2 regions of the Vibrio cholerae genome follow, and region 2 is predicted to be linked to the other one. Evidence: riboswitches for the same ligand, from Rfam matches in the RefSeq annotation. Region 2 holds a riboswitch; the other holds the start of a gene.
What was found. A riboswitch is a leader RNA that binds a small molecule or an ion and turns the genes downstream of it on or off. The one in region 2 is predicted to bind cyclic di-GMP.

Region 1: another riboswitch for cyclic di-GMP. It lies ahead of gbpA (N-acetylglucosamine-binding protein GbpA); the one in region 2 lies ahead of F0316_RS05680 (TfoX/Sxy family DNA transformation protein).

The regions. Positions count from the first base shown of each region.
Region 1 is NZ_CP043556.1:248,135-263,211, reverse strand. Features, by position in the region: gene groL (chaperonin GroEL) at 1-233, opposite strand, end outside; gene F0316_RS15350 (co-chaperone GroES) at 262-552, opposite strand; gene F0316_RS15345 (magnesium transporter) at 754-2,100, opposite strand; gene F0316_RS15340 (mechanosensitive ion channel domain-containing protein) at 2,103-2,663, opposite strand; gene speA (arginine decarboxylase) at 3,110-5,020, shown strand; gene speB (agmatinase) at 5,021-5,950, shown strand; gene F0316_RS15325 (M28 family metallopeptidase) at 6,138-7,643, opposite strand; gene F0316_RS15320 (serine protease) at 7,678-9,105, opposite strand; gene gbpA (N-acetylglucosamine-binding protein GbpA) at 9,436-10,893, opposite strand; cyclic di-GMP riboswitch class I at 11,011-11,117, opposite strand; gene F0316_RS15310 (cryptochrome/photolyase family protein) at 11,387-12,937, shown strand; partial or broken gene F0316_RS15305 (MaoC family dehydratase) at 13,232-13,902, shown strand; gene F0316_RS15300 (phosphate ABC transporter substrate-binding protein PstS family protein) at 14,048-14,884, opposite strand.
Region 2 is NZ_CP043554.1:1,181,481-1,196,557, forward strand. Features, by position in the region: gene glgA (glycogen synthase GlgA) at 1-158, shown strand, start outside; gene F0316_RS05665 (alpha/beta fold hydrolase) at 346-1,164, shown strand; gene F0316_RS05670 (putative signal transducing protein) at 1,169-1,480, opposite strand; gene F0316_RS05675 (TVP38/TMEM64 family protein) at 1,514-2,203, opposite strand; gene F0316_RS05680 (TfoX/Sxy family DNA transformation protein) at 2,558-3,145, opposite strand; cyclic di-GMP riboswitch class I at 3,259-3,345, opposite strand; gene purR (HTH-type transcriptional repressor PurR) at 3,504-4,514, opposite strand; gene torD (molecular chaperone TorD) at 4,921-5,583, opposite strand; gene torR (two-component system response regulator TorR) at 5,808-6,512, shown strand; gene elyC (envelope biogenesis factor ElyC) at 6,613-7,434, opposite strand; gene cmoM (tRNA uridine 5-oxyacetic acid(34) methyltransferase CmoM) at 7,551-8,333, shown strand; gene mukF (chromosome partition protein MukF) at 8,345-9,682, shown strand; gene mukE (chromosome partition protein MukE) at 9,663-10,385, shown strand; gene mukB (chromosome partition protein MukB) at 10,382-14,857, shown strand; gene F0316_RS05730 (iron-containing alcohol dehydrogenase) at 14,971-15,077, opposite strand, start outside.

The DNA.
Region 1 (15,077 bases), on a different replicon from region 2:
GCCACTTGTTTGAGCATTTGTGCGCCCATGTTTTCGAATTTATCGGCGAGCTCAATCTCTTTGGCGACAGAGACACCATCTTTAGTGATGGTTGGCGCACCATAAGATTTATTGAGCACAACATGGCGACCTTTGGGCCCGAGCGTAACTTTGACAGCGTTGGCCAGTAAATTTACGCCACTAAGCATTTTCTGTCTGGCGTCGGTTGAAAACAGAACGTGTTTTGCTGCCATTTCGTTATCCTCCTTTTGCTGCAACAAATTATTCTACAATCGCTAACACATCAGACTCGGAGAGGATCAGATACTCTTTACCGTCCACTTTCTCCGTTTTCACACCGTAACCATCGTTGAAAATGATCTGGTCGCCGGTTTTCACTTCCATGCGTGCGCGATCGCCATTCTTCAGCGGACGACCTAACCCCACCGCAACAACTTTGCCACGGTTTGATTTTTTGACGGATTGAGAAGTGAGTACGATTCCGCCCTCAGACTTGTTTTCGACTTCCAGTCTTTCAACAATCAACTTGTCATGTAAAGGACGAATATTCATTGGGAATGCCTCCTACTTAAATGTCACTATCAAGATAAAAGGCCGGTAGGATTGTTTGCAAAATGAGCTCAGTTTCACGCGAAGCTAGAAGCAATCAATCCAGTCTCGGCGGGGCATCACTGCCACTCGCCGATATAAATAGGGTAAGAAAATCGAAGTTCAAGAGGGGAAATAAAAATTTTTTCTAGGGTTTGATGGCGGCTACAACATCACCAAACTGGCGGTGCCGAGGAAGGCAAAAAAGCCGACCACATCGGTCACGGTGGTGAGAATAACCGAACCTGCCAGCGCGGGATCGAGCTTGAATTTGTCCAAAATTATCGGGATCAACACCCCAAATAATGCTGCGGTAATAATGTTGACCACAATTGCCAGCGCAAGGGTTGCGCCGATCACCGGCTCTTGGAACCAAAGTGCCGCCATACCACCGATGATCAGCGCCCAGACGAGACCATTGATCGAACCAATTCCCAGCTCATTTTTCAGCAAAGCAAAACGGTTACCCACGGTGATCTGATTAAGCGCCATCGCGCGTACCATCAAAGTCAAGGTTTGGCTTCCCGCAATGCCACCCATCGAAGCGACAATTGGCATCAGCACCGCTAAAGCGACAACTTGCGAAATGACATTCTCAAATAAGCCAATGGTGATGGAGGCAAGAATGGCGGTCAGAAGGTTAATGCCGAGCCACAACCCGCGTTTTTTCGAGCTTTTGATGACTGGCGCGAACAGATCATCACCTTCATCCATACCGGTACCGGCCATCAGGCGTGCTTCATACATTTCACGTTGCACGCTGAGCGCAAAATGCCAGTCAATTTCACCAATCAAGGTTTCATCGTCACTCAGTACTGGCACAATTGGTAATGTGGTGTGTTCGAGGGCATCCACCGCGTCTGATAAGGTTTGCTGCGCATTGAGCGTCACCAGTTCTTCCATACGCAAGTTCTTGAGCTGAGTGGTTTCTTCGGCTTGCAATACATCACTAAAGCTTACTAAGCCACGGAACTTTTTGGCTTTGTTGATGAGGTAAATGTATTGAGGGGAGTCGTAGTGATATTTATCCAACAAGACTTTGGCGCGGCGAACACTGATGCTAAAAGGTAAGGTATAAACTTTTCGATCCGCCCAGTGGCCAATTTCATCATCTGCAAACTCGTTGGCTTGGTCGTATAGCTCAAGTTCATCACGGTTAATAAGGCTTAATGCTTCACTGATGATGTCATCGGGTAGCGAGTCTTCCCACTCGATCAGTGACAGGTTATCGAGCTTAGCCAGCGTCAGTTTGAGTTCAATTTCCGACAACGCGTTAATGACCGAAATCCGCACCTCGGCGCGCATCTCGGTTAGCACATCTATGTGCATCTCCAGTGGCAAACTGCGCCATAAACGTACCCGTTGTTCCACGGGAAACGCTTCTAAAATCAGAGCGATCGAGCCTTCATCTAAGCCATTTTCCACCATCTCACCGAGTAGATGGGTTTGCTCGGATTCTTCGGCGGTGGCAATCAATTCAATTTGTTGAGATAAGTCTTGGTATTCGCTCAAAATTACAATCCCTTGGGTAGCTGTTTTCTTTCTGGTTTTTTGACCGCTTTCTCGGGTGCCTTTTGTAAGACAATCACAGGGCGAACAATAAATAAGTTGTTAGGGTAGAGCACGCGGTTGCCTTCAAGGGTTTCCAATTCAACATTCAGCAGCGCCATGTCAATGATCTTACCTTCAATAAAGTTTGCGCCATCGACGATGCGAACCCAGCAACCGATCCGGCATTGGTTTTGCACAAACAGAATTAAGAATGCGGTGACATTACTCAGCAGTGACCAACCGGCAAACAAACCCACCCCGAGCAAGGCAAATAGGGATGAGCCGACCACCAGTAGACCCCGTAACTCAATGCCCCACAAAATCAAGGTCGTAAACAGCATCACGAGAAAGAGTAAGGTGCGGATCAGCCAACGCGCGCGTTTCAAACGGTGAATGTCCACCCGTCCGGTAAGCATACTTTCGAACAGGCGTAAGGTTATCCGTGAAATATGCGGATATAAGACGATGATGAGTATTGTCATCAACCATTTATAGTGGGTTTGTAATAAAGCTAGGTATTCCATCGTGTATCTCACCGTTATGCTCAAATCACCTTAACGGAATTGTATGTAATTACAAAGAACAACCAAGTGAAAACCCGAGTTAACCAGACGAGTTGGTTGAATTGTGTCCATTGTCATAAACAGCACTATACAGAGAATGAATTGATGCGTTCTATTTGTTTGTTTCAGTCTATAAATCTCCCTATTCAATGACATTTTTATTGCAAAGAATCGATGACCGCTTTGCGGCTATGCCTTGTGGCATCAAGGGCGTACAGAAAAATATGAATGAAATGAAGACATTTATGCAAGTTTATGTGTGATAACTAACAGTTGTCCTAACGATAAATTATTATCATTAGACACACCCTAGCTTTTCACCGATAAAGCGCGTGACATCTAGGGTGTCAGGTGTGATTTCAACCGATGAAATCATTGTAATCCTCTCTGTTTTTGTGAGATACGATGTGGAACAACCATCCAAATTAGACCGCGTTCGCGCTGACTACAATGTGCATTACTGGAGCCAAGGCTTTTTTGGCATTGACGATCAAGGCGAAGTGTATGTGTCGCCGAGAAAAGACAAAGCTCATCAAACGCAATTAAGCTCAATTGTTAAACAGCTCGAAGCGCGCGATTTAAATTTGCCTGTGCTTGTACGCTTCCCGCAGATCCTGCATCAACGCGTGCACAACATTTGTGACGCTTTCAATCAGGCGATTGAAGAGTACGACTACCCAAATAAATACCTGCTGGTTTATCCCATCAAAGTGAACCAACAAAAAGAGGTAGTAGATGAAATTCTGGCCAGTCAGGCCGAATTAGAACACAAACAACTCGGCTTAGAAGCGGGCAGTAAGCCTGAACTTCTGGCGGTGTTGGCTATGGCTCAGCAAGCCAGTTCAGTGATTGTATGTAATGGTTACAAAGACAGAGAGTACATTCGTCTGGCACTGATCGGTGAAAAACTGGGTCACAAAGTTTTCATCGTTCTGGAAAAACTGTCAGAGCTGGATCTGGTCCTGAAAGAAGCGAAAAGCCTTGGCGTGAAACCACGTCTGGGGCTGCGTATTCGTCTTGCCTCTCAGGGTGCAGGCAAATGGCAATCGAGCGGCGGTGAAAAATCGAAGTTCGGCCTAGCTGCATCACAAGTGCTCACCGTGATTAACCGCTTGAAAGCGGAAGATCAGCTTGAAGCGCTGCAGTTGGTGCATTTCCACCTAGGTTCACAAATGGCGAACATTCGTGACGTGCGTAATGGTGTTAACGAAGCGGTGCGTTTCTACTGTGAACTGCGTGAGCTGGGTGCGCACATCGATTTCTTCGACGTGGGTGGCGGCTTGGCTGTCGACTACGATGGTACTCGTAGCCAGTCATCCAACTCGATGAACTACGGTCTACACGAATACGCACGTAACATCGTGAGCACAGTGAGCGATGTGTGTAACCTGTACGGTCAGCCTCGTCCAGTGATCATTTCTGAATCGGGTCGTTCGATCACGGCGCACCATGCGGTATTGATCACCAACGTTATCGGTACGGAAGCCTACTCGCCAGAGGAGATCCCAGCTCCGGGTGCGGATGCGCCAATGCTACTGAAAAACATGTGGCGTGGATTTGAAGAAGTGCAACACGGTACTGATGACCGCGCACTGATTGAAATTTACAACGACACACAAAGCGATCTTTCTGAAGCGCATAGCCAGTTTGCAACGGGTGTATTAAACCTTGAGCACCGTGCATGGGCAGAGCAGTTGTCACTGCGTATCTACCATGAACTGCGTCAGAAGATGAGCAACAAAAACCGCTTCCATCGCCCGATTCTGGATGAGCTGCAAGAGCGTTTAGCAGACAAGTTCTTCGTGAACTTCTCACTATTCCAGTCGCTGCCAGATGCTTGGGGTATCGATCAAGTGTTCCCAGTGCTGCCGCTTTCTGGTTTGGAAGAAATGAACGATCGCCGCGCAGTAATGCTCGACATCACCTGTGATTCAGACGGTGCGGTTGAACAGTACGTGGAAGGCCAAGGTATTGAAAGTACACTGCCTGTGCCAGCATGGACGAGTGACAAGCCATACCTAATGGGCTTTTTCCTGGTTGGTGCATACCAAGAAATCTTGGGCGATATGCACAACCTGTTTGGTGACACACACAGCGCGGTTGTGAATATTAATGATAATGGCGAGTCTGAAATTGCCTTTATCAATGAAGGTGACACGGTTGAAGATATGATGCGCTACGTTCACATCGATGTAGATAAAATTCGCACCAACTATCGTCAACTGGTTTCTCAACGTGTTGCCAAAGAAGAACAAGAGACCGTTTTGGCGGAACTTGAATTAGGCCTGAGCGGCTATACTTACTTAGAGGATTTCTAAATGAATGATTTGTTTACTAAAACTGATTATTCACTCTACTCAAACGCGATGACGTTTGTCCGTCGTCCCTATGTGCGTAACCCAGTAGATACTAATGCTGATGTCGTGGTACTTGGCGTGCCTTTGGATATGGCGACGTCCGGTCGTCCGGGGGCTCGTATGGGGCCTGACGCGATTCGTCGTGCTTCGGTTAACCTCGCTTGGGAAGGTAAGAAATTCCCTTGGGATTTCAACCTGTTTAAAAAGATCAACGTGATTGATGCGGGCGATTTGGTTTTTGATTGTGGTGATGCTGAAGATTTCACTTACCGCCTAGAAGCCGCGACCAGCGAAATTCTGAAAAGTGGCAAAACCATGCTGGCACTGGGTGGCGATCACTTCATCACTCTGCCAATCCTGCGTGCTTACGCTAAGCACTTCGGTGAAATGGCGCTGATCCACTTTGATGCACACACGGACACTTACGCGAACGGCAGTGCGTATGACCATGGCACCATGTTCTACCATGCGCCAAAAGAAGGTCTGATCTCGGCTAAGCACTCGGTGCAAGTGGGTATTCGTACGGAATACAAACAAGAAGGCCACGGCTTCAACGTGATTAACGCGATGCAAGCCAACGACATGTCTGTCGAAGAGATTGTTGCGCAAATTCGCCACATCGTGGGTGACAAGCCGGTTTACCTGACTTTCGACATTGACTGTCTGGATCCTGCTTTCGCACCGGGTACGGGTACGCCAGTTTGTGGCGGTTTGAGCTCAGACAAGATCCTGAAAATCATCCGCGCGCTGAAAGGCATCAACCTGATCGGTATGGATGTGGTAGAAGTATCTCCTCCTTACGATCAAAGTGACCTGACTTCACTGGCGGGTGCGACGATCGCTCTGGAACTGCTCTACGTTTGGGCATCCAACAAGAAAGATGAAGAGTAATCTGAGTTAAGCAATGTAAAGGCCTGAGAGATCAGGCCTTTTTTCTATACCCGTCCGACTTGAAGCTGCAGCGGTGTTGGCTATGTTCGTTCACCCCAATCACATAGTCTATCTATGCTCATAGGGATTCACTCACTTGCCTTCGACCAGCAACTCCAAGTTGTTTGGTGATATCGCTTTTCCCAAGCTACTGAGTTGAGGCTTTTAACGCCACATCATTGTAGTTGGTGTAACCGTCCAGCATCACATGGTAAATACCGGGTTGTGCGTTGTTGAATGAGCACGTTTCTCGGTTACCATTTTGGTAAGGGCGACAGTCCCAGTTCGATTTTGAGGGAGCGGAGCCATATTTTACGTACAGATCAACATCGCCTGAACCACCATAAGTTTGAATGGTGAGCGGTTTGCTTTGGGAGAGCTCAAAAGTAAAGCGCTTCTGAGTGCCTCGTGCACCGCTGAGATTGATTTTCGCCGTACCATCTTGCAAGACAGAATCATCGGGAACTTGAGATGAGCCTGCATTGGCCATCTCAATGACATAAGCGAGCCCGAGTTTGGTGAATTTAACCGCATGATTACCCGTGGGATCAGAATTCGCTAGAGTATCTTGCGAAGTGTGGATCTTGGGGTTGTAGTCTTTGAATTTAGATTCAAAAGGCATGGCCGCTGAGAAGCCGGCTTTATGCCAAGAGGCATGGTCTGAGCATGCATAGCCACAGCGGTCGTAACCATAAGTTAACTCAGGGAGGTATTCATCGATCAGTGTCGTGAGGAACTGGGTTAAATTACTGTCGGTATAATCGGTAATAAAGACAATATCTTCCGCAGAACCTCGGTAGTTGGTCATATCAAGTTGCAGGACCGATACGACTTTTTTGCCTTGTGCTTTGTATTGATTCGCAAGGTCCTGTGAGCCTCGCAAACCGACCTCTTCCGCCGCATAGGCCATCAATGCAACGGAGCGTTTTGGCCTGAAATTGTTATCACGTAAGACACGAATGATCTCACTCAAACTGGCAATACCGGAGGCATCATCATCCGCACCGGGGGCAATCGATTGTTCATTGGTGTGTGAGCCTAAAGTTGAATCTAAGTGACCACCGACAATGACCCATTCATCGGGTTTTTCGCTGCCTTGAATCGTCAAAACGACCGATTTTTGGTTATAACCAGAGTGCTTGATCTGCTCAATCCGGCTCCCCGGTAATGACGAGATGAGGGATCGCCACTCATTGGCCAGCCAATCAGAGGCTTGTGCCCCCGAGGTGGTGGTATAAAAGCGGTTATTAAAACTGGATAACGCACGGATCGTATTGGTGATTTGGTCTGCACTCACTTGTGGCAGCCAAGCATTGACCAGATCTTGCTGTGAAGGTGCGGGGATCGTGAAATTGGCGATGCTTTCCGGCATCATCAGCGCCGCCATCGCACCTTGTGCTGAGGTGTGTACCATGTAGCCACCGCAACGATTATGTTGCTCATGCATCGTATGTGAAAGCTCGGCAAGCTCGTCGATAGCGACTTCGCCTATCCATACCTGAGAGCCACTGGCGAATGAATGAGGTAATAAGGATTCGCTCAGCGCAGGATTTAAACTTCCGACGGCATCTGCGCCCATCGAGATCCAGACTTTGTCTTCAGCATTGGCGCTCAACGCTGCCGACATCAAAGCCATGACGAATAGTTTGTTCATAAGATTTTCCCCTCTCCGTGGGTGTGAAGAATCGTTATTGTTTTTCAGTCGCAGTGAGTGTGACCCCAGCAAAACTACGATACGCACGCAGCATGATGTAGAGATCTTCATTCACTAAGGGCGCAACACAGGTTTCGTTATTTGTCGATTGATAAGGTCGGCAATCGTAGAGGCTTTGGGTTGGTGGCTGGCCCGTTTTTACGTAGAGGTCTGCGTCACCGCTCCCTGAACTTATCGAAATGGTTAAGTTGGTCTTTCGGTTTGAAGCTTTTACCATCAGCAACATCTCTTCACCTTGTGATAGGGCGAGATTATTGAGCGGTTGGTTTGGAATGAGCTCTCTCACTTGAGGTGGCGTTTGGCTAACGGAGCCATTGGGTAAGGTATGATTAAAAAACGTCGCCACTTTAGGCCAGATCTTACTGATTTTTACCCCTTGATTTTCACACCCGCCGAAATGATGTAAGGCAATGGCTTTGTTATCAGAGGTGTTGAGGACGGGGGAGCCCGAAGAGCCGCCAATGGTGTCGCAGAAGTAGCCAGTGTCCGTGTGAGTGCCTCGACCATTGGTTGATGCGATATCAATCTGACATAAGCCAGATCCATTCTTATCGCTCTCGATGGCGAGTTCTTTAGGATTGCCAGCCCCATGCTGGGGAATGTATATCCCATTGCCAAAAACAGGCTCTGTGTTGTCCAGCCCTAAGTAACCAAAAGAGGCGATCTTATTGAAATCATCGACCGTGAAGAGGGTATAGTCCAAGGTGTAATCGGTGCTCAATAATTCATTACCCATCACTTTGACGGTCGTGGCGAGTGACCCATTACATGTTGTTCGCTGATAATTGAACCACACTTCCGTTTGCTTGAGTTCAGAGGCTGTGCTGACACAATGATTATTGGTGAACAGTCGGTTATCAGGGCCTACACGCCAAGCTGTACAAAGGCTGCGTCCATTAATCAATAACCGTGCTACTGGGCTCGACCAAGAGACTTTCTCTGGATGGGAGTCCTGCCAACAGGCGACATCTTTGCGTTCATTGATCCCACAAGTGGACAACAGAGCTGACTCGGCAAGGCTCTCATTTCCGGCCATATAATAGTCGATTTCAAATTGTCCGATTTCACCCTTGGCATTGGGGATCAACTCAATCAACACTTGGTCACCAAAGAGCGATTGAGCAAACCATGACTGCTGACTTTCTGTATATTGCACCACTTCAGTGCCATCTCGAGAGGTCAGTCTGATGGCACTGCCTTGGGGTAAATTCAGCGATTTAAAATGTAATTTAATAAAATCGGCCTTGGGATGTTCTACGACGGCGCGAGGGGAGGTTAAGGTTTCGGAGGAGAGAGTAAAGATCACCTCATCGGCAATGGTTGGAGCGGTGCTCTGAGCGTAACTGAACGATGGGGATAGACAACATAAAGCCAGTGTGGCGGTCACTATTTTACTTTTCATCATGATTCCTTCTGAAAGAATGGTTGTTAATAAAAAGTAAATGCAATTAACCGATATGCAACAAATTGGATTGATTCGATAAGTAAATAAATTTGAACATAAAACTATAAATAAAGTGCCGCAGACTCGATTCTCTCAGAGGTTTCTCAACGACGCTGGAGTTGTATGTAGGTGGTAAATAAGAGGCAAATTAGTATGGATCTAGCCCACAGTGCAGCTGCTTCAAGTAGGAAGGGTAAAGCACGAAGAAAGAGTGGAGAGGTAGCCACTGGAGAATAAAAAATCCCCCAGCGTGAGCTGAGGGATGATGGGTGTAAGAGGGAGGATAACTTAACGTTTATCCCACGCCATTTCCCAATGACTGCCGGTACCCGGTTGGTATTGAGTAGCGTTACTTGTCCATTGCTGGCAGTAGCCAGAGTATGGCCATGGCTTACATTGGTAGATTGCGCCATCACTAGCGAGCACTTTGGTGCCAGCCACGTACTCTTTCAGGCCATTCGGGAAAACAAAGTCGTAGTCACCCGGTGTTGGTGGTGTTTGCGGTTCAACCAGCATGAAATCGAGAGTTTGTTGATCTTGCAGATTGCCATCGCGATCTTTGATGCGAGAAACCAACATATGATGTCCCGCTTTAGCTTCGCTCAGCTCTAGCGTGATGGATTTCAGCTCGCCATCCGTCATCGCTTGTGACCAACTTGCCAGCGGCTTTTGGTGGTGGTTATAAACCGTCAGCTCTGCGCTCATTTCACCTTGCGCTTCTAAAGTCAGGTCAAGCTGAATCGGTTGTTCGCCAATCTCATACTCTTTCGCTAGACCAGAAACCGTCAGTGAATACTCAGGCTGTGGCGCTTCAATTTGGTAGCCAATTTCAACACTCTTCAAGCCACTGCCTTCTTTCAGATAAATCGGGTTGGTGCCGTAAACGGGAACAAATTGATCGCCATTAAGCTGACCAGCACGTTGCTGTTTTTGCGTTTGGTTAATTTTAGTCGCCAGAGCGTAAGACCATTGATTGGCTTTGGTTAGCGTCTCAGAGTCAATTTTCAGCTCAGTGCGATAAGCAGGGTTTTCCCCCTCGTTATCAAACACGCGAGTGTACACGGTATCGCCAATGCTGAGATCCATACTTGGAATGATTTGACCTGCTGGGTTCCAATCGGGTAACACTGGGCCGTTACCGTCAAATTTCACGTCGATCACGTTGTAGAAGGAAGCTGCGGTATCGCCCACATCCCATACGGCGAGGATGACCTGATACCCTTCGCGCTCAGGCACGATACATTCGTGGCTGACACGTTTTGGTGGCTGCACCATATTTCCTTCAACGACACAGAACGGATTGAGGTCAAATGCATCACGCGACAATGGCTGGTTTGGGTTCCAGTTTGGTTTGGTAATGTAGTATTTCCAATCCTTTGTGACGTGGTTGGCGGTAAACGTCCACTCGAAGGTTTGCGGGCCAGCTTGAATTGGGCGCTTTACCCAACGGTCGGCGGTTTGCTCATCCAGCGCTGCCGCCAATGCCGATTCCGCACTGGCAATTTTGCCATCGCGAGGGCCAGTGACCGGGAAGCCATCTGGGCCTTCGACACTTTGTGGTTCGTATTGAATCGCGCCACAGTGAGTGTTTTTCTCTCCAGTGCCGTTAGCGGCAAATTTACACAAGGTGACACGTCCTTCGGCGACACCGTTTTCCACTGCGGAAACGTAGCCGTGTCCATACGCTAATCCACTGATACCAGAGAGGATCAGGGCAATAGCGGTCATTTTAGGTTGTTTTTTCATCACAGACTCTTCTTTGTTAGCTGACATAGTTTGTCTGGCAAAGCGCCAGACGCAGTTCAGAGTGAATCTGAACTTCAGCACCTTCAGCAACGCATAAGACAAAACGGCATAAACCGAATTGGTAACCCCGCTATCCTAGGTGTAAGAGGGCTTTATGAGCTTTCTTGACCGACAGACCGGAAGCTTTGCGTCCCATTTTTTCAAAGGGTTTGCCAAAGTGTGACCGAGAGCAAATTTACTTAAGACCAAGAGAGAAAGCGAAGTCATTACTCAATATGTGGAATCAAGCTCTCACGCTTATTTTTTAGAGTTAAATAACTAATATCTTCATGAAATATATGATGTTTATTCAATATGAAAGGTTGATGCTTTACTCGGTTTCTACTGTGTCAATACAGGTTAACCACTGATCGGAGAGCGGTTTTAAACGTATACCCAAAGCATGGATGGAAGATAATGCATTCTTCTGTCGCGGTATTGATTAAGGAGCACCATGCGCTATTCCGTTGTGCGATTGATATTGGGTGACCAACTCAACCATGCTCATTCTTGGTTTTCTGAGCATAGAGATGATGTTTTATACCTGATTGCAGAGCTGCATCAGGAGCAGGAGTACGTTCGCCATCACATTCAAAAGCAGTGTGCATTTTTTGCGGCCATGCAAGCTTTTGCTGATTATTTAAGTGCAGAAGGGCATCACGTATGGCATCTGGATCTGGATGCCAGCGCGCAATATAACGATTTACCCGATCTGATCGCGCAGATTTGCCAGCAAGTTCAGGCCGATGCTTTCCAATACCAAAGACCTGACGAGTATCGACTGCTTGAGCAAATGGCCAATTTGCGCCTATCCGGCATCACAATAGGGTGCGTTGATACTGAGCACTTCTTGCTACCGTTTGCAGAGATCCCAGAGCAATTTCCCGCAAGCAAAGCCGTGCTGATGGAACACTTTTATCGACGAATGCGTAAGCGTTTTGGTTATTTGATGACGGCGGATGGCAAACCTGAAGGTGGACAGTGGAATTTTGATGCCGACAATCGTAATAAACTGAAAGCGCCAGATCTTCTTCAGTTGCCGACGCCACTCTGTTTTGATAATCCCGTTGCGTCCATCAAGGCGCGATTAGAACGTCATCGGATTCCGTCTATCGGACAAGTCGGAGAGTCACTGCTGTGGCCTATCAATCGTGCCCAAGCGCTCTCCTTACTGGCGCATTTTTGCCAAATTTGCCTGCCTAATTTTGGGCGCTTTCAAGATGCGATGACGGCGCAGCATCCCCATCGCTGGAGCCTGTATCACAGCCGACTTTCATTTGCGCTCAATAGTAAGCTACTTTCACCTCGCGAAGTGATTGAAGCCACTATTAGTGCTTATCGCGCAGCTCAAGGGCAGATCTCGTTAGCTCAAGTGGAAGGATTTGTGCGACAAATTCTCGGTTGGCGTGAATATGTGCGCGGCATGTATTGGAGCAATATGCCTCACTACCAAACACGCAATCATTTAGGAGCGCAGCGGCCGTTACCAAGCTATTTCTGGAATGGACAAACCAAGATGCGTTGCTTGCAGCAGGCGATCACTCAGTCACTGGATTTTGGCTACGCGCATCATATTCAACGCTTGATGGTGACGGGGAACTTTGCCTTGCTGACCGAGTGTGACCCTGATCAAGTCGATGCCTGGTATCTAGGTATCTATATCGATGCGATTGAATGGGTCGAACTTCCCAATACGCGAGGTATGGCTCTGTTTGCGGATGGCGGATTGATCGCCACCAAACCCTATTCAGCCAGTGGTTCCTACATCAATAAAATGAGTGACTACTGCGCCTCTTGTGCTTATCAAGTGAAACTCAAATCCGGTGAGAAAGCGTGCCCGCTAAATTCGCTTTACTGGCGGTTTATGCTTAAACATCGTGATCGACTCGCCAACAATCCTCGCATCGGAATGCTATACAAAACGTGGGACAAGATGACGAGCGATTCTCAGCAAGCGATCCTGAGCACGGCTGATGCGTATCTGAGCCAGATTGAAAGTTTATAAATGAGGGTTAGAAAGTACCGATTTGGTGCAATATTTGCATGGCATTCTACAATTCTTCGCAAGTTGCCGATGAGCTTGCTTGGCTAACGTAGCGCAAAAAGATGGAAATAAATGGTGTGTTTGCTCTAATTGTTCAAAAGCTAATAAAATAATGTTTTATTGATAATGCTTTGTTTTTAAACATTTTTGTTGGTTACAGGTTACGCATGTACGCCCGAAAGTGATTGCAGCTTACTGTGAAGTACTTCAAAATTAGGTCGTTTCCATTTCTTCTTGGTTAAGAATGAGGTTTTGATGAGAGTCGCTGAGCTTCTGAAGCATCGAGCTGAAAACTTGGTTAAGCACACTGAATTTAAGCAGTGGATGTCTCCGTCTGTGCGCGAGTACTGGGATGATATTTTAAACAAGACCCAAAGCCGCCCACTGTTTGGGTGGGTAAAAGATCTGCATCTGCCTGCCAATGAAGATACGCCGATCCCTGAGCCGATTGAACTCAAACCGAGGCTCAGGCGCTGTATGACGAGTTGCAAACCCAGGTGGGTGAAGTGATCCATACGGGAGATTGGTTACTGGTTGATCAAGAGCGAATCAATCAATTCGGTGCAGTCACTGAAGATATGCAGTGGATTCATACCAATCCGGATCGTGCGGCGTTGGAATCGCCATTCAAAACGACGATTGCGCATGGATTTTTAACATTGGCATTGTTGCCAAAGTTAACCGACAGCGTTGATGAAGAGAAAACCTTGTTTCCAACTGCGAAAATGGTGGTCAATATTGGCTTGAACTCGGTACGTTTCCCTTATCCAGTAAAAGCGGGTAATCGAGTTCGTGCCGTGAGCACTTTGTCGAAAGTTACCCCGATTAAGAAGGGACTTGAGATTGAGCGTGAAATCAAGGTTGAGATCGAGGGCGTTCGTCGTCCGGGTTGTGTTGTAGTGTCAGTGATCCAACTGCACTTCTAACCCATTGTGTCATCAGTATAAATCAACAAGGAGAGCCTATTTGCTCTCCTTGTTCGTTTCTGAAGCACACTGTCTGTGGTAAACCATGAAGAACTATGGTGCAACCATGCAGAAACTCATGCAGTAAGAGTGATGCTCTTGCGGTTTATTCCACATCACTTGGCATAATGTAGCCGTATTCCACAATCAATTTTTTAGCGCTTTCAGACTTTAAGAAGGCGATGAACTCTTTGGTCTGTTCGTCTGCTTTATCTGAGTAGTGCAAAATTAAGAACGGGCGCGATAATTGGTAAGTGTGCTTAGCTATGTTGTCAGAAGTGGGATCCGTTTTTTCAAACTGAATCGCTTTGACGGATTTATCGACCGAGCCAATAGAGATAAAGCCAACCGCTTGAGTATTGTGGTTGACTAACGTTTTCATCATGCTGTTGCTATTGACGACAAGCGCGGTCGGCGCAACATCAGAAACCTCACGATCTTTGACGGTTTTGGTCAATCCCATCAAGCTTTCAAAGCTGTAGCGAGTACCCGATGAGGCTTCGCGAGTCACGACCGCGATTTTTTGATCGTTACCGCCCACCTGTTTCCAGTTGGTGATTTGGCCTTTGTAAATGCCGTATAACTGCTCTCGCGTAAGATTGGTGACTGGATTGGCTTGGTTGACCACAATCGCTAAACCATCAAAAGCCAGCGTAAAAGTGTGTAGGGTGTTTTGCGCTTCACTTTCCGTGAGATAGCGTGAGGTCATAGCGATATCCGCGACGCCTTTTTTCAAAAGAGAAATCCCAGCGGTAGAACCCACACCTTGAACTGCGACATAAGTCTCGGGGTGTTGTTGGTTATATTTTTCAGCCAGTACGTCCATAATTCTGGCCACTGAGGTGGAACCTGAAATGGTTATTTCACTTGCTTGCACAAAGGGTGTCATCGTTGTGATGGAAAAAAGAAGTGCGCAAACGGCGGCAAGTGCCATCCTGATCATAAATTAGCTCCCATATTGTCAAAAAAATCTTACGCAGTATGCCTGAAACGTATGACAAAAATGTGAAGGCAGCTCTAGGTTAGTGAGTTGATTGGTGAAATTCACTGAGCTTGCACCCATTGCTTATACTCAAATGATGTGGAGATCATGGAATTGCATCGCTCAGATAGCCATACTGAGCAGACTCAGACAC
Region 2 (15,077 bases):
AAGCTCTATTGATCACGATGCAGCGGGCACTCTTGTTTTATCTGCAGCAGCCAGAAGAGATGCTGAAGGTGCAACAACGTGCCATGCAGCAAAACTTCAGTTGGGAAGAGTCTGCCCAAGAGTATATGAAGATGTATCGGCTCGCGCGATTTGGCTAACGATATCACCGTCCGATTTGAAGCGGCTGCAGTGTTGGCTGCCACTCCAAGTCGTTTGGGTCTATGAAGCATCTCTCAGGCACCGCAAGGTGCCTTTTTTCTGTTTCACTCAACAGTTTCTTACAACTGGGGGGATTCTCTTGACTAAGATTATGGTAGTCTTGGCCTGCGTAATTAAGAGGTTTCAATGTCTTCCCCTATGACTGCCATTGCCGAAAAAGTGCTGTTTCACAAAACTTATCTTCACCCGACAAGTCAGGAGTGGGTGGTGTTCGTTCATGGTGCGGGGGGCAGCTCATCCATATGGTTCAAGCAGATCAAAGCGTATCGGCAGCATTTCAATTTATTGCTGATTGATTTGCGCGGCCACGGGAAATCCAATCAGTTACTGAGAGACTGGATTGCCAATCGCTATACGTTTAAGACTGTGACGCTGGATGTGCTGAAAGTGCTTGATCACTTGAAAATCCAGTCGGCGCATTTTGTGGGCATGTCGCTGGGTACCATCATAGTCCGTAACCTTGCTGAGCTTGCCACGCATCGGGTCAATTCTATGGTGCTTGGTGGCGCGGTTACACGGCTTAATGCGCGTTCGCAAGTGTTGGTTAAGCTAGGACACTTAAGTAAGCACCTCATCCCGTACATGTGGCTGTATCGCTTATTTGCTTACATAGTGATGCCGCAGCGTAGTCAAAAAGAGTCTCGCCATCTGTTTATTCGTGAAGCGCAAAAGCTCTGTCAGAAAGAATTTAAACGTTGGTTTACGTTAACCGCTGAGGTGAATCCGCTGATGCGTTATTTCCGCGACCGTGAATTGCCGATCCCAACCTTATATTTGATGGGAGAGAAGGACTACATGTTCATCCATCCTGTGAAAGAGATGGTGGCGCTCCACGCACAAAGTGAGCTGTATGAAATCCCAAACTGCGGTCATGTATGTAATGTCGAGCAGCCTGAGCTGTTTAATCAGCGTTCTATCGAGTTTATCCAGCGCCAAATCCGTTAATCCCTCACTGAGCGGTTTGGCTAAAACCACACTGCCAGCAGGCGGAAAATTGCCCTTCATGATGCTCCCCACACTCTGGGCATTGCCAGCATTCGGCGGGTGGGGGATTGAGAAATTCTCGGATGATTTGCTGCGCTGCGGTTTGTTGCTCCGGTTTCTTTAACCAAAGTGAAGGGGCGCTGCTGGAATCCATCGGGATCTCGCCGCGCAGCGCAAACAGCATTTCTCCACGCAACTCACACGCTATCCCTTGCTGATGCAAAAGCTGCATCAGCATGTGCGCTTCAAGCGGATGAGTGGCCGTGTAGATTTTCATTGTCCTTCCTAGCTTACTTTTACCAAGAGTGACTTACTTCACTGGCGATTGAGTGGCACGCTGCTGAAATTTACCCATGATCCATTTCACCACTATCGGAAATACGCCTAACAAAACGAATGAAGCGAGCACAGGGAGCGACACAATTTCGCCTAGGCTTGAGATTTCCGCCAGTTGAGTACCCGCATTGAGATACACCGCCGTACCCGGCAGCATACCAAGTTGGCTGACCCAGTAGTAACGCCAAGTGGAGATAGGCGTTAGCCCCATCACTAAGTTAATCAGGAAAAATGGAAAAATCGGGATCAGTCGCAGAGAGAGTAAATAAAACGCGCCATCTCGTTCAATACCTTGATTGATGGTTTGCAATTTATCAGCGAATTTAGCTTGCACCCAATCTCGCAATAAGAAGCGGCTACTGAGAAAGGCGAGAGTGGCACCAATGGTACTGGCAAAAGAAGCCAGCAGTAAGCTCAACCAAAAGCCAAATAGTGCCGCTCCCAACAAAGTCACGACCGTTGCGCCGGGGATTGAAAATGCGGTTAGGAGAACATACACCACAAAATAGATCAGTGCGGCTTGCAGCAAATGGGCATCAATATAATTCGCTAATTCGGCTTGTTTGGCTTTCGCAACATCAAGAGTGAGGTATTGGCTAAACTGCGTCACCAAGAGCGCGGCAATGGCAATCAAAACAAGGGCGATGATGAGTTTTTTATACATTCGAGTACCTAGTCATTACTTTATGGTTTGTGGGGCGTGATATTGCCCGTTTTACTTGGCTCTTCAGCGGTGTGGGCTACGATTCTTCACCCAACCATAGACTATCTCTGGTTTGATGTGGGTGCACACAGTGACCGCCGACTTGTCACTCCAAGTCATTAGAGTATCGCTCATTACTCAAGTATATCGTCTGTCACTGAATTTACTGGAGATACATAGAGAGCCTAAAAGTAAAGACAGGCCAAAGGCCGTTTTTCTTTCAAAAAAATAACGCGCCACTTTGGACGCGTTATGAAATATAGGGTGTGTAAAAACACAGGATGATTACAGGCGTTGATGAACTCAAAATGAAACTCAGAGATGCCTTAATAGCTCATCACGACGATTTTGTGGGATCACCGACCAATGTTTACCTTCGATTGCGCCTTCTAGAGCCCATAGCAACTCTAAACTCACCTCTGCCGTGTGAGTTCGTTGAACCGCTTTATAAGCTTCAACAGAACCAAGAGTCTGAAGAGACTCGACGGTGTCGATACCTGCTTTTTTGAGCATTCTTTCTGTTGCTAAACGCAAGTTAGGAAGATCTTTCAAACGATCAGGTTTCGCTTGTGCTTGAGTTTCACGTTCGGCCTTAGCGACCTCCAGTGCTGCACGCGCTTCATTGAGGATAGAGTCTGGATGACTCCAACAATCTTCAGGTAGAGCGTAGTACTTAGTTACAACGGGGAAGCCACGTTTTTTGTAAACATAAGGTTCATAACCTTGCTGTTTATACTTTTCGATTGTGGCGTCATCTGCACGGATGTGCAGCGTATCGTTAACCACAAGCGCAAACATAGTTTCGTCGACGAAAATACCAAAGCCACCAAACATTGAACGAGATTTAACACGTCCTAGCTGCTCAAAGAGCCGCATTGAATCTTTTAATACTGGTTTATCCATGCTGTTAGTCTCGGAGTATTGTTACATACGCCACCAAGTCAGGTCCGAGAAAATTAGCAAAAGCATGCATTCATAGTGTCAATGATGAGTCAACAAAGTGTATGCATTTTGCCATCGGTAACCCCGCTACCTACCACGTCTTCTGGTTTAGGCCGGAGGCTTTGCGTCCCACTCTTTCGAATGGTTTGCCCTGTGCGTGACATTTTTCCTGATAAAAATTAATCATTCTTGGGTCATTCTCACATACTGATATTTCAAATGTGAGAATGAGCCCTACTAATAATACTCGCACTACATATGTTTTGTCATATTTATGTGACAAGCTTTCAAATATAGGCGTTATGAATTGTCAAGAAAGTTAGGATTTTGTCAAGTCTTTCACCGTGTCGCGCTCTACGATCTCTGGGTGCATTTCGAAAATTCGGCGCTCGTGTTCTTTGTCTTTAATGCGTTCTAGCAAAATTTCAAACGCGTTCTTACCCACACGACGCTTAGGTTGGTGCACTGTGGTCAGTGGTGGAGAGAAGTATTCTGCTAACTCGATATTATCGTAACCGATGACAGACATATCTTCTGGAATACGTATGCCTTTCTGTTGCAAACGGCTCATCAAACCTAATGCCATCGTATCGTTGAAACAGAATACCGCCGTGGGGCGCTTGTCCATCGCAATGATTTTATCCGCCGCTAAAACGGCAGTATCACACTCAAAGTTACCTTCCAAGATCCAATCTTCATTGACGGTCAACTTGGCTTCCGCCATCGCGCGACGGAAACCTTGAATGCGCTCTTGGCATGCGGCTTTGACGAAGTGACCACTCAAACATGCAATCTCAGTGTGACCGCGGTCAGTGAGGTATTTGGTCGCGAGGTAGCCGCCTTCTTCGGAGTTATCGATGATTTTATCGGCGTGCGACGTTTCTGGACCCCAATCCATAACCACTTTTGGAATATCTTTGTGCGCATCCAACATATCTTGCAGCTCTTGGGTCAGGTCTGAACACATCACCAAAATGCCATCAACCCGTTTTTCGGCCAGCATGCGGATATAATCGCGTTGCTTTTCATAGATGCCGCCTGTGTTACATAGGATCAGCGTATAGCCTTGACGGTAACAGTAGCTTTCCACACCGTCGATAACTTCCGAGAAAAACAGGTTAGTAGATTGCGTCACTAACATACCAATCGTGCGAGTGGTATTGCACTTTAAGCTGCGTGCCACGGCACTTGGCGCGTAGTTCAGCTGCTTAACGGCTTCCATCACTTTCTCTTGGGTGGTTTCTGCCACAAAGCGAGTTTTATTGATGACGTGAGAAACGGTAGTGGTTGACACGCCCGCAAGGCGTGCCACATCTTTAATCGTAGCCATAGAGTGTTCCTGTCGATGACTGCTGCCAGCGAATAACATCGGTGGATTTAATCAGCAGAAGTAAGGCGAGACTGAGCGAATCTTCACACTCTGTGCGAGCACATGTCCAACACTATGCCGTACGTAAAGCGCTTCAATCACTATGCCTAAAGTAATAAACCTAAAGTAATAAAAAACAAAAACCGCCGAGAAACAGCGGTTGAAATTTTTACTCGTTTTTATCGTTTGCGGATGGATTTTAGACTGCAAATCTCTCCGTCGCAACGAAATTCATTCACCAAACTATAAGCCATTTCACAATTAATTCGTCTATCCCCTTCCTATTTGACCCTGCCGTGGTGTTGGCTACCACACGAAGCCGTTTGGGATAGATAAAATAGGCTGGCTTTCCGCTTTGCCTGTCTGGCTAATGGGTCTCTTGGATCAGCTCATCAAGACAGTGTTTATCTTGCTGAATAAAGGCTAACGCTAAACGAGCGGCGGCTGAGTACAATCCGAAAGCATCAAATTGAGTGCAACGTTCAGCAAAGGCAGGTAGCCAAGTGAGTAAGTGTTGACTTATGAAGTCGGACTGAGCTTGGAGCGCTAAACTCAGTTGTGCTGAGTGCTCAATTTGGTTAGCACTGATTGCTAGATGCGCTAAAAAATCGAGCTGGATGGCAAGATGATCCTCGGGCTCATTGAGATTTTGTTCAACCTTAACCCCATGTGCGCTGAGTAACTCACGCATTTGCTGCGCAGGCTTGCCATTGAGTAAACCTTGATCGGCATAGACAGAAGCATAGGGCAGGGCGGAATCACGGTCTGATTTCAAAAAGAGATCACAGAAATCTGCAGCGAGCTCCAGCTGTGCATCTTGGCGATCTTGCAAGCGATTGAGCGCCTCGACCAAGTGTTTAACTTCGCGGCTCAAGCTTTGCTCATCAGCGAGCCCGCTTAAAAAAGTACGAACTTCTGCTGAGTGATAGCGAGCAATATCTTGCTCGCTCAGTTCTTTAAAAAACAGGCTCGACAGCCACCAATAGATTTCAGCACGCTTTTCATTGAGGATTTTCAGTTCTTGCATCATCTCTGCACTCCCAATCGATGTGTGCTTAGTCTAAACCATAAAAATGAACAGCTATCACGGTGATTGTGACAGTTTGTGAAAAGAAAAGAATAGGTTGTTAATCTGTTAAAAGAAGTTTGCTTTGCATCAAGAAAAAGTGAGGTTTCTCACGATTTTTCTCGAGTTATTAACAAATATGAATAGAATAACCCTGCGATACATCCAGTTATTTAAAATGGTGCATTATGAGCTATCACGTACTTGTGGTTGAAGATGACCTCGTCACGCGAAGTAAGTTAAGTGGTTACTTTCAAAATGAAGGTTACCAAGTGACGGAAGCAGAAAGTGGCGCACAGATGAGAGAAGCGTTAGAGCTCAATGACATCGATCTGGTTTTGCTGGACATTAATTTGCACGGTGAAGACGGTCTGTTATTGACGCGAGAATTACGCAGCCAGTCGGAGATTGGCATTATTTTAGTGACAGGACGCACCGACAGTATCGACAAAATCGTTGGCCTCGAAATGGGCGCGGACGATTATGTCACCAAACCTGTTGACCTACGCGAGCTTCAGGTTCGTGTAAAAAACTTATTATGGCGAATTTCCCTCGCACAGCGAGAGAGAATTACCGACAAACACGATGACAAACTGGTGCATTTTGGTGAGTGGACGTTCGATGTTCAGCGCCGTGCATTAAGCCGTAACGGTGAGCCAGTCAAGCTCACTAAAGCGGAATACGAGTTGTTGGTTGCGCTTTCTTCTTATCCTAATCAAGTGCTGAGCCGTGAGCGGATTTTGAACATGATCAGTCACCGTGTGGATGCGCCAAACGACCGTACGATTGACGTATTGATCCGCCGTATGCGCGCCAAAATGGAAATGGATCCGAAAAACCCGCAAATCTTTGTGACGGTTCACGGCGAAGGGTACATGTTTGCTGGAGATTAAACTTCGAAAGTGTCCTTATTCTTTTCTGCATTGTAAAAATTAAAAAACTGGCTAAATGCCAGTTTTTTAATGCTACTTATGATCCCTAAAGCGGATGAGACTAAGGTGCGCTTGGTGCCTCTTCAACCACCGGTGGAGTAAGCACAGGCTCACCGCTATCCCCTGCCACAGTATCTCGCAGGGTTTGCCACATCAGTCCTAAAGTTTCATGCCAATACTGCTCAGTTTGCTCAAGATAGCGCGATCTTGGAATGTATTTATCCCAAGGCTGAATAATATTGAGGTGGCCTAAGTAATTGGTCGGGGCAGGAATGGGTGTTAAGCCCGCCGATTCAAATTCACGCATCGCACGCTTCATGTGGCTGGCTGAGGTGACGAGCACCATGCGTTTTTGTTGCACGAAAGCGGCCGCTTGGCGCGCTTCTTCCCAAGTATCTTTAGCGGTTTCCAGCAAAATAATATCCGATTTAGGCACGCCTAACGCCAAAGCGACACGCGCCATCATCCGAGCATGGCTAACTTCGCTGCCGCCAGCGTAACCGGAGAGGATAAGTTTCGAACCCGGATACATACGACTAATACGAATGCCTTCTGTTAAGCGCATGAGCGCAGCACGAGTAAGCTCGGAGGTGGGGGGAATATCATCATCAATGACATGGCCATTCCCGAGCACCATCACGTAGTCAAGAGTACCTTCTACGGGTAAAAATGCCGTGTAAGTACGTTCAAGTGGCATCAACAAACGAGTCGCCACGGGTTGAAAGGAAACCAGAAATAGCCCAGTGAGGGAGAATAACACCACTAGGCAGCCAGTTTTACGTTTTGCCGTGAACATGATCAACATCAGGCCCACGAAACCAATGATCAGCAGCGCTGGCAGAGGCATCAACAGTGAAGAAAATATTTTTTTCAGCTCAAACATAGAGAAAACAGTCCGAAAAAACAGCACTTGATTATAAAAAGAGTCGAAGCCTCTTTATTCCTGCCATTCGTATGACAGAATAGCAGGCACGGTTCGTTATCATAACTCAAGCTACTGTGACAGAAGATCGCAATTTCGACGATATTGCCCACAAATTTGCAAAAAATATATACGGTTCTGACAAAGGTGAGATCCGCCAAGTCATTGTTTGGGAAGATTTGGAGCAGCTTCTCAGTCAACTGGACACGCAAAAAGTTCCCTTGCACGTGCTCGATGCGGGTGGCGGCTTGGCGCAAGTATCGCAAAAAATCGCTCGCCTTGGGCATCGAGTGACACTCTGTGATCTTTCTTCGGAAATGTTGCAATTGGCCGAACAGGATATTGCAAACAATGGCCTGCTTGAGCAGTATCGCTTCGTCCATTCACCAGTGCAGACGATTCAAGCACACCTTGATGCGCCCGTGGATTTGGTGCTGTTTCATGCGGTGATGGAATGGTTAGCGGAACCCCAACCGGCGTTGCAAAATTTGCTGGCGCAAGTCAGACCGGGCGGCATGGTGTCGGTGATGTTTTACAACTATCACGGTTTGGTTTACAAAAACGCCGTGTGTGGCAACATTCCGCACGTGCTAGAGGATATGCCGCACCGCAAACGGTTTAAATTACAACCGCAGAAAGGCTTGCTCCCCGAAGAGGTCTACCAATGGATCGAAGAATCGGGTTTTGAGATCTGCGGGAAATCCGGTATTCGTTGTTTCAGTGATTACATCGGAAACATGAAAAACATGGGCGAATACCAGTATGAGGATTTGGTGGCACTGGAGCGCAAATTCTGCCGTCAGGAGCCTTACCTCTCATTGGGTCGATACATTCACGTATGGGCTAAGAAAAAACAATAACAGGACACACAATGAGTGAGTTTACTCAGGATACTGTGCAAAAGCCTATCGACGAACTCGTCACTTGGGTAAAACAGTATGACTTCTCATTGAATCTGCCTACTGAGCGGCTGGCATTTTTGCTCGCGATTGCTGTGCTCAGTAATGAAAGATTTGATGAAGAGCTCGGAGAAGGAGAACTTCACGATGCATTCGCGATAGTCACGCGCTTGTTTGCAGAATCGGGAGAAGCCTCAGCCTTTCGGGCTAACAATGCGATTAATGATCTGGTCAAGCAGCGCTTATTAAGCCGTTTTACCAGCGAAATGACGGAAGGTGCCAGCATCTACCGTTTGACGCCGTTGGCGATCGGCATTACCGATTACTACGTTCGTCATCGCGAATTTTCCAAACTCAAACTATCCATCCAACTCTCTATGGTGGCGGATGAGATGGCGAAAGCTGTGGAATCAGCGCAGCAGGGTGGCAGTGTCGCCCATTGGCGCAAAAACGTGTTTGGTGTACTCAAATATTCGGTGAGTGAAATCTTCGATCGCATCGACCTTAACCAGCGTGTGATGGATGAGCAGCAGCAATCGGTCAAAGAGCAGATTGCGGATCTGCTGAATAAAGATTGGCGCGATGCGATCAACAACTGTGAAGCCTTGCTGTCTGAGACTTCCGCCACACTGCGTGAGCTGCAAGATACCTTGCAAGCGGCAGGCGATGAGTTGCAAACGCAAATCCTCGATATTCAGGAGTGCGTGTATGGCGATCTGGAATTGGATTTCATCGAAGAGACGCTGTTTGCGCTGCAAATGAAGCTCGACCGCATCACGAGCTGGGGGCAGCAAGCGATCGATCTTTGGATTGGTTACGATCGCCATGTCCACAAGTTTATTCGTACCGCGATTGATATGGACCAGAACCGCGCGTTCAGCCAACGTCTGCGTCAGTCAATGAACGACTATTTTGAACAACCTTGGTATCTCACTTACGCCGATGCAGAACGTCTATCCGATCTGCGAGATGAAACCTTGACCCTGCGTGACGAAGAAGTTACCGGTCATGTGCCGATGGAAGTGGAATACGAAGAGCTGCAACAAGTGAACGATGAACTTGCGCAGCGGATTGGCGACATGCTGAAAGTGCATAAAGAGCAAGGCGCAGCGATTGATTTAGCCCTTGTGCTGCGTGATTACCTAGCTAGCCATCCACGAACCCATCATTTCGATTTAGCCCGAATGGTTGTCGACCAAGCGGTAAGGCTGGGTTACTCCGAGTCCGACTACCGCGCTATCCAGCCTGACTGGACGGCGATCAACGATTTTGGCGCAAAGGTACAAGCGAATGTCATCGACCGATATTAATGAATACATGCCAGAGAATCTGGCCAAAGCGATTGCGAACCCGCTGTTCCCAGCGTTAGACAGTTTGCTGCGAGCGGGGCGTCATGTCTCCAGTGACGATTTGGACAACCACGCCTTCCTGTCGGATTTTGAGCCGGATTTGGCGCTGTTTTATCAACGCTACCACACCGAGCTAGTACGCGCGCCGGAAGGCTTCTTCTATCTGCGTCCGCGTTCCACTTCTCTTATCAACCGCAGTGTGCTCTCTGAGCTGGATATGCTGGTGGGTAAAGTGCTCTGTTTCCTCTATTTGAGCCCTGAGCGTTTAGCGCATGAAGGCATCTTCACTAACCAAGAGCTGTACGATGAGCTGTTGACCTTGGTGGAAGAGAAGAAGCTGATGAAGCTAGTGACCAACCGTGCCAGCGGCTCGGATCTGGATCGCGAGAAGCTGTTTGAAAAAGTGCGAACCTCGCTGCGTCGGTTACGTCGCCTCGGAATGGTGATCACCATTGGTGATACGGGCAAATTCCGCATCACTGAAGCGGTATTTCGTTTTGGTGCGGATGTGCGTTTGGGCGGTGATTTGCGTGAAGCGCAGCTACGCCTAATCCGTGATGGTGAAGCCGTGGTGCATACCCCAGAACCAAGCCAGCAAAGCCTGTTGGAAAACCCAACAGCTGAGTACGACGAAGAGCAAACCGAGTGGGAAGATGAAGCATGATTGAACGAGGTAAATATCAATCGCTAACCATGATCAACTGGAACGGCTTCTTTGCGCGTACCTTTGACATTGATAATTTAGTGACCACTTTATCTGGTGGTAACGGTGCGGGTAAGTCTACCACCATGGCGGCGTTTATCACCGCTTTGATCCCAGACCAAAGCCTGCTCCATTTTCGTAACACCACCGAAGCGGGGAGCTCGCAAGCGTCACGCGATAAAGGTTTGTACGGTAAGCTGCAAGCGGGGGCGTGTTACGCGGCGCTGGATGTGGTGAACTCACGTAACCAACGTTTACTGTTTGCGGTGAAGCTGCAACAAGTGGCGGGACGCGATAAGAAAGTCGACATCAAACCTTTCTTGATCCAAGGTTTGCCAAGTCATGTTAAACCGACCGATGTGTTGGTCGAAACCGTGTCCGACAAACATGCGCGTGTTCGCCAAATCAATGAAGTGAAAGATGCCGTGGGTCAAATTGAAGGCGCGCATTTCAAATCTTTCCCGTCGATTGTCGACTACCACGCGCAGATGTTTGAATTTGGCGTGATCCCGAAAAAACTGCGTAACAGCTCAGACCGTTCAAAATTCTACCGTTTGATTGAAGCTTCGCTTTATGGCGGTATTTCCAGCGCGATCACCCGTTCACTGCGTGATTATCTGCTGCCACAAAATGGCGGAGTGAAAAAAGCCTTCCAAGATATGGAATCCGCGCTGCGTGAAAACCGCATGACGCTGGAAGCGATCAAGACCACGCAAGCGGATCGCGATCTGTTCAAACACCTGATCACCGAATCGACCAATTATGTGGCTGCGGACTACATGCGCCACGCCAATGATCGTCGTAACAAAGTGGGACAAACTTTGGTTCTGCGCGGTGAGCTATTCTCTTCTCGTGAAACCCTGATTGAGCAAAACAGCTTGCTGAACCGTGTTCACGAAGAGTTAGAACTGCTGGTTGAGCAAGAGTCGGCGCTGGAGCAAGATTACCAAGGCGCGTCTGACCACTTGCAATTGGTGCAAAACGCGCTGCGTCAGCAAGAAAAAATTGAACGCTATCAAGAAGATCTCGAAGAGCTGAATTTCCGCCTCGAAGAGCAGATGATGGTGGTCGAAGAAGCCAATGAACGAGTGATGCAGGCTGAAGAGCGTGCGATCATTAGCGAAGAGGAAGTCGATAGCCTCAAATCGCAATTGGCCGATTATCAGCAAGCCCTCGATGTGCAGCAAACCCGTGCTCTGCAATACCAACAAGCCGTGCAAGCGCTCGATAAAGCGCGCCGCTTACTGGATAAGCCAGAACTCACTGCGGAAAGTGCGCAAGCGTTAGCAACTCAACTGAAAGCGGAGCAGGAAACGCGCACCAGCGAACTGTTGGCACTTAAACACAAGCTGGATATGTCTTCGGCCGCGGCGCAGCAGTTCAACCATGCGTTTGAACTGGTGAAACGCGTACTGGGTGAGGTAGCGCGCAGTGAAGCTTCGAAGCAAGCGCAGCAAGTGATCCGTCAAGCGCGTGAAGCCCAAAATGTGGTGCAAAATGAAGCGCAGTGGCAAGCACAACAACGAGACCTTGAGCGTCAACTTGAGCAGCAACGCAGCGTGCGTGAGCTGGCAACCCAATACCACAAACAACATATGGTGGCCTTGGATGATGCCGCGACCGTCGAGTTAGAGCGTGAGCGCCACTCTGCACTGCTAGAAGAGCTGGAAACCGAGCAGGAAAACTGCCGTGAACAACGTGGTCAACTGCGCCATCAAGAGCAAGAGCTGCAAACGCAAATCGCCCGTTTTGAGTCGATTGCGCCAGCATGGATCAAAGCTAACGATGCGTTAGAAACGCTACGCGAGCAAAGTGGTGCAGAACTGGCCGATAGCCAATCTGTCATGGCGCACATGCAGCAAGTATTGGAGCTGGAAAAAGCCCAATCCATGGCGAAAGATAAGCTCGCCGAGCGCCGCGCGAAACTCGATAGCGAAATTGAGCGTTTAGCGTCTCCGGGGGGCTCTAACGATCCGCGTCTGAAAGGTCTGGCGGACACGCTCGGCGGTGTGCTGCTGTCGGAAATCTATGACGACATCACCATTGATGATGCGCCGTATTTCAGCGCGATGTACGGTCCTGCGCGTCACGCGATTGTGGTATCGGATCTCTCTGGCATCAAAGAAAAACTGGTTGAACTGGATGACTGTCCGGAAGATCTCTACCTCATCGAAGGCGATGTAGATGCGTTTGATGACAGCTCATTCAATGCCGAAGAGCTGGAAGGTGCGGTGTGCGTTCAGCTTAACCAGCGCCAAATGCGCTACTCGCGCTTCCCAGCCATTCCACTGTTTGGCCGCGCGGCGCGTGAGCAGCGTTTAGAGCTGCTGCGAGAAGAGCGTGATGACGTGGTTGAGCAACACGCCAAAGCTTCGTTCGATTCGCAAAAGCTGCAACGTCTGTACACCAGCTTCAACCAGTTTGTGGCGATGCATTTGCAAGTGGCGTTTGATGCCGACCCTGAACAAGCCTTAGCGAATGCGCGCGATAAGCGTAATCAACTGCTGCGCTCCATCAGCGAATTTGAAGCGCAAGAGCAGCAACTGCGTAGCCAGTTGCAAGCGAGCAAACAAGCCTTAGCTGCGCTAGACAAACTCGCGCCGCAAATGAGTCTACTTGACGAAGAGTCGCTCGAAGCGCGTTACCACGAGCTTGAAGAGAAGTTGCAACAGCTGAGTGAGGCCAAAGCCTTTATCGCTGCGCATGGCCGTACCATCAGCGAGCTGGAAAAAGTGGCGGCGGTACTCGATGCCGACCCAGAGCAGTTTGATGCGCTGGAGCAGCAATACCAGCAAGCGGACCAAGCACTGCAGCAACTCAAAGCGCAAATTTTTGCGCTGTCGGATCTGCTTGAACGCCGTCACCACTTTGCTTATTTCGACTCGGTAGATCTGCTTAACCAAAGCAGTGAGCTGAGTGAACAGCTCAAAGCAAAATTGGTGCAGGCGGAAAGTGAACGTACCCGCAGCCGTGAAGAGCTGAAACAGGCGCAAGCTCAGCTCAGCCAATACAATCAGCTATTGGCGTCACTGAAAAGTTCGCACCAAGCTAAGCTGGAAACGGTGCAAGAGTTCAAACAAGAGCTGCAAGAGTTTGGTGTGCATGCTGACGAAGGTGCGATTGAACGTGCTCAGCGTCGCCGCGATGAGCTGCAAGAGCGTCTACACACTTCGCGCAGCCGTAAGAGTGAATACGAACGCACCATCACCTCCACTGAGCTGGAAATGAAAGCGCTGGTCAAGCGAATGAAGAAAGTCGAGAAAGATTATCAAGATCTGCGCACTTTCGTGGTGAACGCGAAAGCGGGCTGGTGCTCGGTACTGCGTCTTGCGCGCCAAAATGATGTTGAACGTCGTCTGCACAAGCGTGAGCTGGCTTACCTGTCGGCCGATGAACTGCGTTCAATGTCGGATAAATCCTTGGGTGCGCTGCGTCTAGCGGTCGCCAACAATGAAGATCTGCGCGATGCACTGCGTCAGTCGGAAGACAACTCACGCCCTGAGCGTAAAGTGCTGTTCTACATTGCGGTGTATCAGCATCTGCGTGAGCGCATTCGTCAAGACATCATTCGCACCGACGATCCGGTCGAAGCGATTGAAGAGATGGAAGTGGAGCTGGCTCGTTTGACCGAAGAGTTGACCCAGCGTGAACAGCGTTTGGCGATCAGTTCAGATTCGGTAGCCAGCATCATCCGCAAAACCATTCAGCGTGAGCAAAACCGTATTCGCATGCTCAACCAAGGTTTGTCGAACATCGCCTTTGGTCAGGTGAACGGTGTGCGCCTAAATGTGAAAGTGCGTGAGAGCCATGAAATCCTGCTGGCAGGATTGTCTGAGCAGCAAGCGCAACATAAAGATCTGTTTGAAAGTGCGCGTTACACCTTCTCAGAAGCGATGGCCAAGCTGTTCCAACGTGTGAACCCACACATCGATATGGGTCAACGTTCAGCGCAAGTGCTGGGTGAGGAGCTGCTGGATTACCGTAACTACCTAGAGCTGAGTGTGGAAGTCAACCGTGGTTCGGATGGTTGGCTGCAAGCGGAATCGGGCGCATTGTCGACCGGTGAAGCGATCGGTACCGGTCAGTCAATCCTGCTGATGGTGGTGCAGAGCTGGGAAGAAGAGTCGCGTCGTCTGCGCAGTAAAGATATTGTGCCGTGTCGCCTGTTGTTCCTCGATGAAGCCGCGCGTCTGGATGCCAAATCCATCGCCACCTTGTTTGAGCTGTGTGAGCGTCTGGATATGCAGTTACTGATTGCTGCGCCAGAGAACATCAGCCCAGAGAAGGGCACCACTTACAAACTGGTACGTAAAGTGTTTAAAGATCACGAGCACGTACATGTGGTGGGGCTACGCGGTTTTGCGCAAACCGAAAAGCCCAAAACAGCGGAGCAGAAATTCGCCGAAGAATTGGCCGGTGAGTTGACGGAATAGTCGAGACCCATCAGGGCTTGATATGAAAACGCCTTCCATTTGGAAGGCGTTTTTTTGTAAGGGCTCCACTCTAGGCAGTGGAAAATGAGCGTAGCCCTTGAACCGGTGTCAGATTAATAACAGGCTTCGAGGATGTTGAGCACTTCTTCTTTGGTTAGCGTTTTATAACCGTTACCAAAAATAATCGTCGATTGTGCAATCTCAGGCAGCATAGCTTTGG